2 regions of the Idiomarina sp. X4 genome follow, and region 2 is predicted to be linked to the other one. Evidence: predicted binding sites of a transcription regulator. Region 2 holds the regulator's gene; the other holds the start of a gene.

Region 1 (4,432 bases), 680 kb from region 2:
TCATCAAAGTGGCCTGCGTTTACGGCCATTGATGCAGCAGCCTTGGAACTGTCAGGACAATGGACTAGCAGCACTTTAAGTTGGTTTTCTAAAACCAAGTGCTGATAGTCACGTTTGTCACTGGGACTTCGGACAACACGGACGAGCTCATCAGGCGTTGAGGAGTTCGCCATAATGCTCCTTAGTTCATGTTAGGGCTTATTACTGATCAAGAGGCTGATCAAACTGTTCTGACTTTGCAAAATCACCGCTTAAATCACTTAGCCGCTCGTTATTAAAAGTTAATATGAGTTCTTTACGGTATATTTTGCCTTCGTTCGGATTCATGTTGTAGAGGTAAACCCAACGATCTGAGTCAAAACTGTTTTCAGCAACCGGCTTACCCAACACATAAATAACCTGCTCTTCAGTCATGCCGACACGAAGTTTATCAACATCGTCCTGCTCAAGGTAATTGCCTTGAGGAATATCGATTCTGTAAACCATACTATCAAGCATGGAGCAGCCGCCTAAGCTCAGCAGTGCGGCGATACAAACTGCAAATTTGGTCATGAAGTACCTATTGTTCTTTATTGTCACTGTATTCGACTTTTGACGATGATAAACAAAGCAGCCCCTGAACACCAGCACAGTCAGCGACTAACTTGCTAAAAGTTCTTTTGCGTTTGCTTTTGCCATATCGGTAACGCTATCTCCGCCTAATAAGCGAGCAAGCTCTGTCACCCGCTCGTTATGACTGAGAGCAGTTACCGTCGTTTCTGTTTCATCATTGTCACTGTATTTACTGACCTGGAACTGATTATCAGCTTTTGCAGCAACCTGTGGTAAGTGAGTGACGCAAATAACTTGAGCGGTTTTTCCAAGCTCGCGTAGCATCTTGCCAACAATAGCCGCAGTTGGGCCGCTTACACCAACATCAACTTCATCGAACATCATAGTTGGCACTGACTTCTGGGTTGCTGTCATGACCTGTATGGCAAGACTAATACGCGAAAGTTCACCGCCCGATGCAACTTTACTGAGAGACTGCAGTGGCTGGCCTGGGTTGGTTGTCACTTCAAATTGAATATCATCAGTACCCAGACGGGATGCCTTTTTAGCCGAGTCATGCTCGACATCAATAATGAATCGACCGTGAGGCATGTTGAGCTCATGCATTGACTGTGTAATTTTCTGGCTCAACTCATCAGCTGCTTTTTGACGACTGGAAGAAAGTTTCTGCGCCAATGCACGGTAATTAGTTTCAGCTTGCTGGCGATCGGCATCAAGCTGTTCAAGGTTTTTATCAGCATTAACAATGTTATCGAGTTCGGCATTTAGTTTTTGGTGATGTTGCCACAAATCAGCAGCGGCAACCTGATGCTTCTTGGCTAAGCTAATGGCTTTACTGAGACGCTCTTCAACAATGTCCAGCTCAGCAGGATCGAGCTCTAGTTCATCCTGATAATGTCTCAGTTCGAGTGCGGCTTCCTCAATATGTACTTTGGCCTGTTCCAATAACTGGCAAACCGGCTTTAGGTGCTCATCGATATCCGCTGCTTCTTCCAATCGTTGATTCGCTGAAGAAACCAGCCCTGTTGCATTGTTATGCTCGCCCTCGTAAAGCGCACTGAGTGAAAAGGCACTGGCTTCCATTAAGTATTTACTGTGACTTAACTTTTTATGGCGTAGTTCCAGTTCTTCAAATTCGCCTTCAGTAATCGCAAAGTCATTCAGTTCTTCCACCTGATATTCAAGTAATTGTCGTTGCGCCTCCAGTTCATCTTGTTGCTGAATATAATGCTTGTACTCCTTTTCAAGCTCGAACCATTGGCGGTACTGCGCTGCAACCGCTGACAGCAAATCAGTGTGTCTTGCGTAGTTATCGAGCAGCTCTAATTGATGGTCTTCTTTTAATAATAATTGGTGTTCATGCTGCCCGTGGATATTCACTAATAGGGGAGCCAGCAGTTTTTGTTGGTTTAGCGCAACCGGGGTACCGTTTATCCAGGCTTTTGAGCGACCATCGCGCTGAATGACACGTCGTAAAATACACTCTTCTTCCGAATCGAAGTCATTTTGATTAAGCCACTGGGCGGCAGGACTGTTTGAATCAACCGTAAAAACTGCGCTAATTTCTGCTTTGTCCTGACCTGGCCGGACCCAGTTAGCGTCAGCTCTGGCACCTAAACATAAGCTTAAAGCATCTAAGGCAATGGATTTACCAGCCCCGGTTTCGCCCGTGATGGCAGTCATGCCTTTTGCGAAATCGATATCTAAAGACTTTACGACAGCAAAATTGCGGATGTGTAACTGAGCTAACATAAATGCACCTTATAGACGTGTACGTTCAGAGTACTGTTGATTTGTACAGTTTATACAGTATTTATACAGTACTATTTTTTTATTGCAAGCTCAGTTTGCTTATCACGACTAAAATAGTCGGCTGCCCCAGCCGAGTTTGTTACGCAGTACGTGGTAATAGTTATGGTCGACGGGGTGAATCATTTTTAACGCATGATCATGTTTTTTAAGAACAATATCATCGCCTGGATGCACAGCCATCCGTACGTGGCCATCGCAGCTAATTTGCAATAAATCATTGTCGTAGGCCGCACGCAGCCGTATATGACTCTCTCCGTCGACAACAATAGGGCGGCTACTCAATGTATGCGGAAACATAGGCACCAACGTCATTGCGTTGAGGTTCGGGTGCAGAATAGGGCCGCCACCGGACAGTGAGTAGGCCGTGGAACCTGTAGGGGTGGCGCAAATTAACCCGTCGGAACGCTGACTAAAGACAAAGTGGTCGTCAATATACAGCTCAAACTCTATCATGTGTGCGACTTTGTCAGAGTGCAGAACAATTTCGTTAATGGCTCGCCCCGCACCAGCCGGAGACCCGTTGCTAATCACTTCAGCGGAAAGTAGAAAACGTTTCTCAACATGGTATTCGCCTTCTAAAACGTTAAGTAAGTGGGTCATTACTTCGTCAGGGTCTAGGTCAGTCAGAAAGCCTAAATTGCCCCGGTTCACACCAATAACTCCTATGTCGTATTCGCACAGGGCTCTGGCTGCTCCTAACATATTACCGTCGCCGCCGACGACAACCGCAATATCCGCCCATTCACCTAATTCAGAAAGGCCCATGGTTTTTATTTTACCGGACTCGAGCAGCTTCTGAGGTAACTGTTCAGCGGTGCGGGATTCAAGTGCTATGTCATAGCCACGTTCGTTTAATGCCGTCGTCACCGTTTCTAAAGTGAGTTGTGTGCCGCGGTCATTGACCTTACCTAGTAAGCCAATTCTTTGAAATGCGCTCATAATGACAGTTCCTGTGGTTTAGGCTGTTAACGCTAATATCAGGTGGAAAATTTATCAAGTCATAGAAAGCCCCTTGAAAGTAAAAAACTTGCCCCCATTAACTTGGCAACCTCAATTTAAACCCGACTGAAGAGAGTCAAATATGGCGGATAAGAAAGACCAACAGACTGAACAGAATGTTGACCAGACGGTTGAGCAACAGAAAGCACAGCAGCAGGCTGCGCAAGCGGCAGAAGACGCGTTGCAACAGGATGCTGCTGCAGCTGAAGCTGAAACAGCAGGCACATCAGCCGATCAAACTGACAAAATTGCAGAGCTTGAGCTCGCTCTGAGTAAAGCTGAAGCTCAGGTAAAAGAGCAGCGCGACTCAGTGCTTCGTACACAGGCGGAAATGGAAAATGTAAGACGCCGTGCCAGTCAGGACGTTGAAAAAGCTCATAAGTTTGCTTTGGAAAAATTCGCGAATGAGTTGCTCACTTCGGTGGACAACTTAGAGAGAGCGCTGCAACTGGCTGATCAGCAGGACGAATCTAGTCGCAACTTTATTGAAGGGATTGAGCTGACTTATAAGAGCCTTACCTCAACATTAGAAAAGTTCGGCGTAAAAGCAGTGGGTGAAGAAGGCGAAGCCTTTAACCCTGATTTACACCAGGCAATGTCAATGCAAGAGTCAAGCGAGCACTCAAACAACACCATTATGGCAGTGATGCAGAAAGGCTATGAATTAAATGGCCGCCTGCTACGCCCGGCAATGGTTATGGTTGCGCGTAATTCAGACTCAGGTGTTGATACGAAAGCATAAAGATTAATCAAATATCCTGTTACAGGGTGTTGAAATCGAAATAGAGAGCCCCCAAATAAGGGGTAACGAAACAAATTTCATGAATCTGGAGTTGGAGACGAATCATGGGCAAAACAATTGGTATTGACTTAGGTACAACAAACTCTTGTGTTGCTGTACTGGATGGCGGTAAAGCACGCGTTATTGAAAACGGCGAAGGCGACCGCACAACCCCGTCAGTGGTTGCATTCACTGACGATGGCGAAATTTTGGTGGGTTCACCGGCGAAACGTCAGGCTGTCACTAACCCGAACAAAACCTTGTTCGCAATTAAACGTTTGATTGGTC
Region 2 (4,432 bases):
AACTGGGACTAGCGATACCGGACGTTGCTGGTCGCGCAGCATTCCTTGCACAGTCATCGCCAGCATGCCAGTTTTCGGTGGCAGTAAGCGGCCTGTTCGTGAGCGTCCACCTTCGCTAAAGTATTCGACGGGGTAACCTTTTTGGAATAGCCAGCACAAGTACTCACGGAATACGGCAGAATAAAGCTTGTTGCCGCGGAAGCTGCGGCGTATAAAGAATGCGCCACCACGGCGGAAGATACCGCCAACCGGGAAGAAATTCAGATTAACACCGGCGGCGATGTGCGGTGGTACCAGGCCTTCTTTATAAATGACATAACTCAGTAGTAAGTAGTCCATGTGACTACGGTGGCACGGCACATAAATAATTTCGTGCCCTTGTTGGGCCAAACGACGTATGCGCTCCCCGCCTTTTACATGGATCCCGTTATAAATGCGATTCCACATCCAGGTCATAAAGCGGTCCAGCAGGCGTACCAGCGTTGAGCTGTAATTTGCGGCAATTTCATCGATGTAAGAAAGTGCTTTCTTGCGAGCCTCTTCTTCACAGATTTTCTTACCTTTCGCTTCGTCTGCCACGGCCTTTTTAAGCGCTGGTGTGTTAATTAACTGCGCCATGAGCTCTTTGCGATGACTCAACTTCGGTCCGGCAACCGCATGGCGCATACGAACAAAGTGAACGCGGGCAACACGCGCCAATTTATGGGCTATGCGCATATCAGCGCCGTAGTCATGCGCCATTTTTCCAAGACTCACACTACGTGATAAACGCAGTAACACATGACGACCTGAGAAGAGTACCAACCAGAATTTACGAAGCGCCCCCGGATTGTCGAGGTCGCCTGTCATGGCTTTACCGGCTGTCGCTTCCTGACCCGCCTGACGTCCCCAGAACACACCGGCAGGTATCAGCTGCAAATCGAGCTTAGTATCGTCTTTATGCAGCTTTAATAATTGATGAAATTCCTTCACGGCCTCTTCAGAAGTTTCATTGGCAAACTCTTCCAGGTACATGACCCGACTGTATTCCTTGCCATTCACTTCAAGTGGCTCGAGCGGATCAGGCAGGCCGCGCTTTTTCGCCGCACGCTGCAATATGGAAAGATCCGCTGAAGATGTCGAGCGCATAACGTAAGCCACCGGCTTTTGTACCGTGCTGTTGTGATCGGTTTCATCGCCGTCCCAAATTTCTTCGAACCGTGTTAGCCAGCGTAATGGATACTTCAACACCGCATAAAAAGGGCTTTTTTTGCTCATACATCGACCTCTGTTTTAAACAGAGCTATAGGATACCAACTTAAAAAATAAAAGTCGTTGATGAAATGACTTGCGAAATGAAAATACCTGTATATACTCACAGTATCACTGTACATAAACACAGGTTCGAATATGCGCCCTTTAACACCGAGACAGTCTGAAATATTAGAGCTGATTAAAGACAACCTGCACGCGACTGGTATGCCACCAACGCGCGCGGAAATCGCGTCGAAGCTTGGCTTTCGTTCTGCCAACGCAGCAGAAGAGCATTTAAAGGCATTGGCGCGTAAAGGTGTTATCGAAATTATGCCGGGCATGTCGCGTGGTATTCGGTTAGTTGGTGACGACTTTGATATCGCTGAAGGGCTGCCACTGATTGGTCAGGTCGCTGCCGGTGAGCCATTGCTGGCTGAAGAGCATGTTGAAGGGCATTACAAAGTCGACGAATCATTATTCCAGCCTGCCGCCAGCTTTTTACTAAAAGTAAACGGCATGAGCATGAGAGACATCGGCATTCTCGACGGCGATCTACTCGCTGTGCATAAAACGGAGCAAGCGAGAAACGGCCAAGTCATTGTTGCTCGGGTAGAAGACGAAGTGACGGTAAAGCGCTTTGAGCGCAAAGGACGCACTGTCTTATTACATCCGGAAAACCCAGATTTCTCCACCATCACCGTAGACTTAGCGTCACAAGTATTCGCTATTGAAGGTCTGGCGGTTGGTGTTATCAGAAACGGAGCTGCATTATGAAGACTCAACAAAACACGAAATTACACCACCCTGGTTTGTGGAAAGCTGCACCTACGGATATTAAATTTGAGCCGGAAGCTCATACGGAATCGACAGAATCGGACGCATTATCACCCGCTGTTCAAAATGCTTTACAACAAAAGCCAAGTGAGTGGGTCACTGTTATCGGTGGGGACAAAAATGTCATTGCTGAACTTATTGAATCAGGCGTTGCGGAGCACCAAATTCGTTGGTTACGCAGCCATTCTGCGGAGCGTTGCGAATGGGCATTAGAGCAAGCATTGCTGGCCGGAAACAGCAGCGTGGTTATTGCCTACCTTGACTCTGTGTCAAGCCGCACCTGGCAGCGCGCCAAAATGGCCAGTAAGTTAAGTCGCACTCAATACTTCCTGTTTGATAAAAACACACTAACATCCCACCTCCACTAAATCCTCGTTAGTGTGTTTCTTCCTTGATAGGCTGCTTCGGCAGCCTTTTTTAACAGATCCGCTCATTTATTAACCATTTGTTTGATTTGATCTGGATCTTTCTTTGTAAATTAGTTAATAAATGTACTACCCGACTATAAAAATATTATAACAACGATAATTATAACAAAGAGTCTGTGGAGAAAGTGATTTCTGGGGAGATGCTGTTCCTTTTTCTGCTTACCTCTTTGTTCTTCGAATTTTGATCGGAATTAGTCTTTCGGTCTCATTGAAGAATAAGAGGAGAAGTCACGTGAAAATGAAGCCTCTGTGGGCACTGTTGGCTATGTTGAGCTTACCTGCGAGCGCGGAAAGCCAACTCAACCTAACCAAAGGTGTTACCGAAGTCAGTAACCGGGTATATGACCTGCACATGACGATATTTTATATCTGTTGTGCCATTGGCGTGGTCGTATTCGGTTTAATGTTCATTTCGATGATTCGCCATCGCAAATCGAAAAACCCTAAACCAGCGAATTTCCATGAGAACGTAAAAGTTGAAATTGCCTGGACCATTATTCCACTCCTCATTCTTGTGGGTATGGCCATTCCGGCAACAACAACACTGATTGCTATGGAAGACACCTCAGAAGCCGATGTCACCATCCAGGTAACAGGTTCTCAGTGGAAGTGGCACTACAAGTATTTCGAGAATGACGTTGAGTTCTTCAGCCGCTTAGCGACACAGCAAGAGCAGATCAATAATAAGTTCACTAAAAGCGAAAACTACCTTCTGGAAGTTGATCGTCCATTGGTTATTCCTACCGACAGAAAAGTTCGTTTCCTAGTGACTTCGGACGACGTTATTCATAGTTGGTGGGTGCCTGACTTTGCCGTTAAAAAAGACGCTAACCCTGGCTTTATTAACGAGACTTGGACCAAAGTCGATGAACCCGGGATTTATCGCGGCCAATGCGCTGAGCTTTGTGGTAAAGATCACGGTTTCATGCCGGTTGTAGTTATTGCAAAAGAACCCGCCGAATACGAAAAATGGATAACCGACATTGAAGCGAAACAAGAAGCCGCTCGCCAGCGAGAACAAGAGCTGCTCTCTATGGAAATGTCGAAAGAAGAGCTCATGGATTTGGGTGAAAAAGTATATAACAGTACCTGTGCAGCTTGTCACCAACCTAACGGTCAAGGTGTCAACGGTGTATTCCCTGCACTCGCGGGAAGTGGCGTTGCCGTTGACCCTGAGGCGAAATCAAAACACATCGACATTGTTGTTAACGGTGTATCCGGAACGGCCATGCAGGCATTCGGACAACAGTTAAGCATGCAAGAGCTCGCTGCGGTTATCACCTACGAGCGTAATGCCTGGGGTAACGAAACCGGCGACCTTATTCAGGCAGCCGACATCAACAAAGTCATGAATCAATAAGGAGACGGTGATGAGCACAGCAGTCGAAGCAACACATCACGACGCACACCACGATCATAAGCCGTCTGGTATTGGTCGCTGGCTATTTACAACCAACCATAAAGACATTGGCTCAATGTACTTACTGTTCAGTTTGACAATGTTCTTTGTGGGCGGCGCAATGGCAATGGTGATTCGCGCCGAATTATTTCAACCGGGTCTGCAACTCGTTGATCCACATTTCTTTAACCAAATGACCACAGTGCATGGATTGGTCATGATTTTTGGCGCCGTTATGCCAGCCTTTACTGGTTTGGCCAACTGGATGGTACCAATGATGATTGGGGCGCCGGATATGGCATTGCCGCGTATGAATAACTGGAGCTTCTGGATACTTCCATTCGCTTTCATGATTCTACTCGGTTCATTGTTCATGGAGGGCGGCGGCCCTGCGTTTGGCTGGACCGCTTATGCACCGTTGTCAACCAGTTATAGTTCAGACTCAACGGCACTTTTCGTTTTCTCAGTACATATTATGGGTATTTCATCCATAATGGGAGCGATTAACGTCATTGTGACTATCATGAACATGCGCGCA

The links. The regulator LexA, encoded in region 2, represses DNA repair genes until DNA is damaged. The targets are predictions, from matches to a motif close to TACTGTATNNNNATACAGTA.
Region 1: recN (DNA repair protein RecN) is a predicted target of LexA. The motif match lies at 2,336-2,355, and genes of this name have one in related genera.

Annotation. Positions count from the first base shown of each region.
Region 1 is NZ_CP025000.1:216,135-220,566, reverse strand. It holds gene CWC33_RS01200 (insulinase family protein) at 1-173, opposite strand, end outside; gene CWC33_RS01195 (outer membrane protein assembly factor BamE) at 202-552, opposite strand; gene recN (DNA repair protein RecN) at 640-2,304, opposite strand; gene nadK (NAD(+) kinase) at 2,413-3,303, opposite strand; gene grpE (nucleotide exchange factor GrpE) at 3,446-4,105, shown strand; gene dnaK (molecular chaperone DnaK) at 4,210-4,432, shown strand, end outside.
Region 2 is NZ_CP025000.1:899,632-904,063, forward strand. It holds gene plsB (glycerol-3-phosphate 1-O-acyltransferase PlsB) at 1-1,257, opposite strand, end outside; gene lexA (transcriptional repressor LexA) at 1,390-2,007, shown strand; gene CWC33_RS04320 (SOS-response cell division inhibitor) at 2,004-2,435, shown strand; gene coxB (cytochrome c oxidase subunit II) at 2,734-3,855, shown strand; gene ctaD (cytochrome c oxidase subunit I) at 3,866-4,432, shown strand, end outside.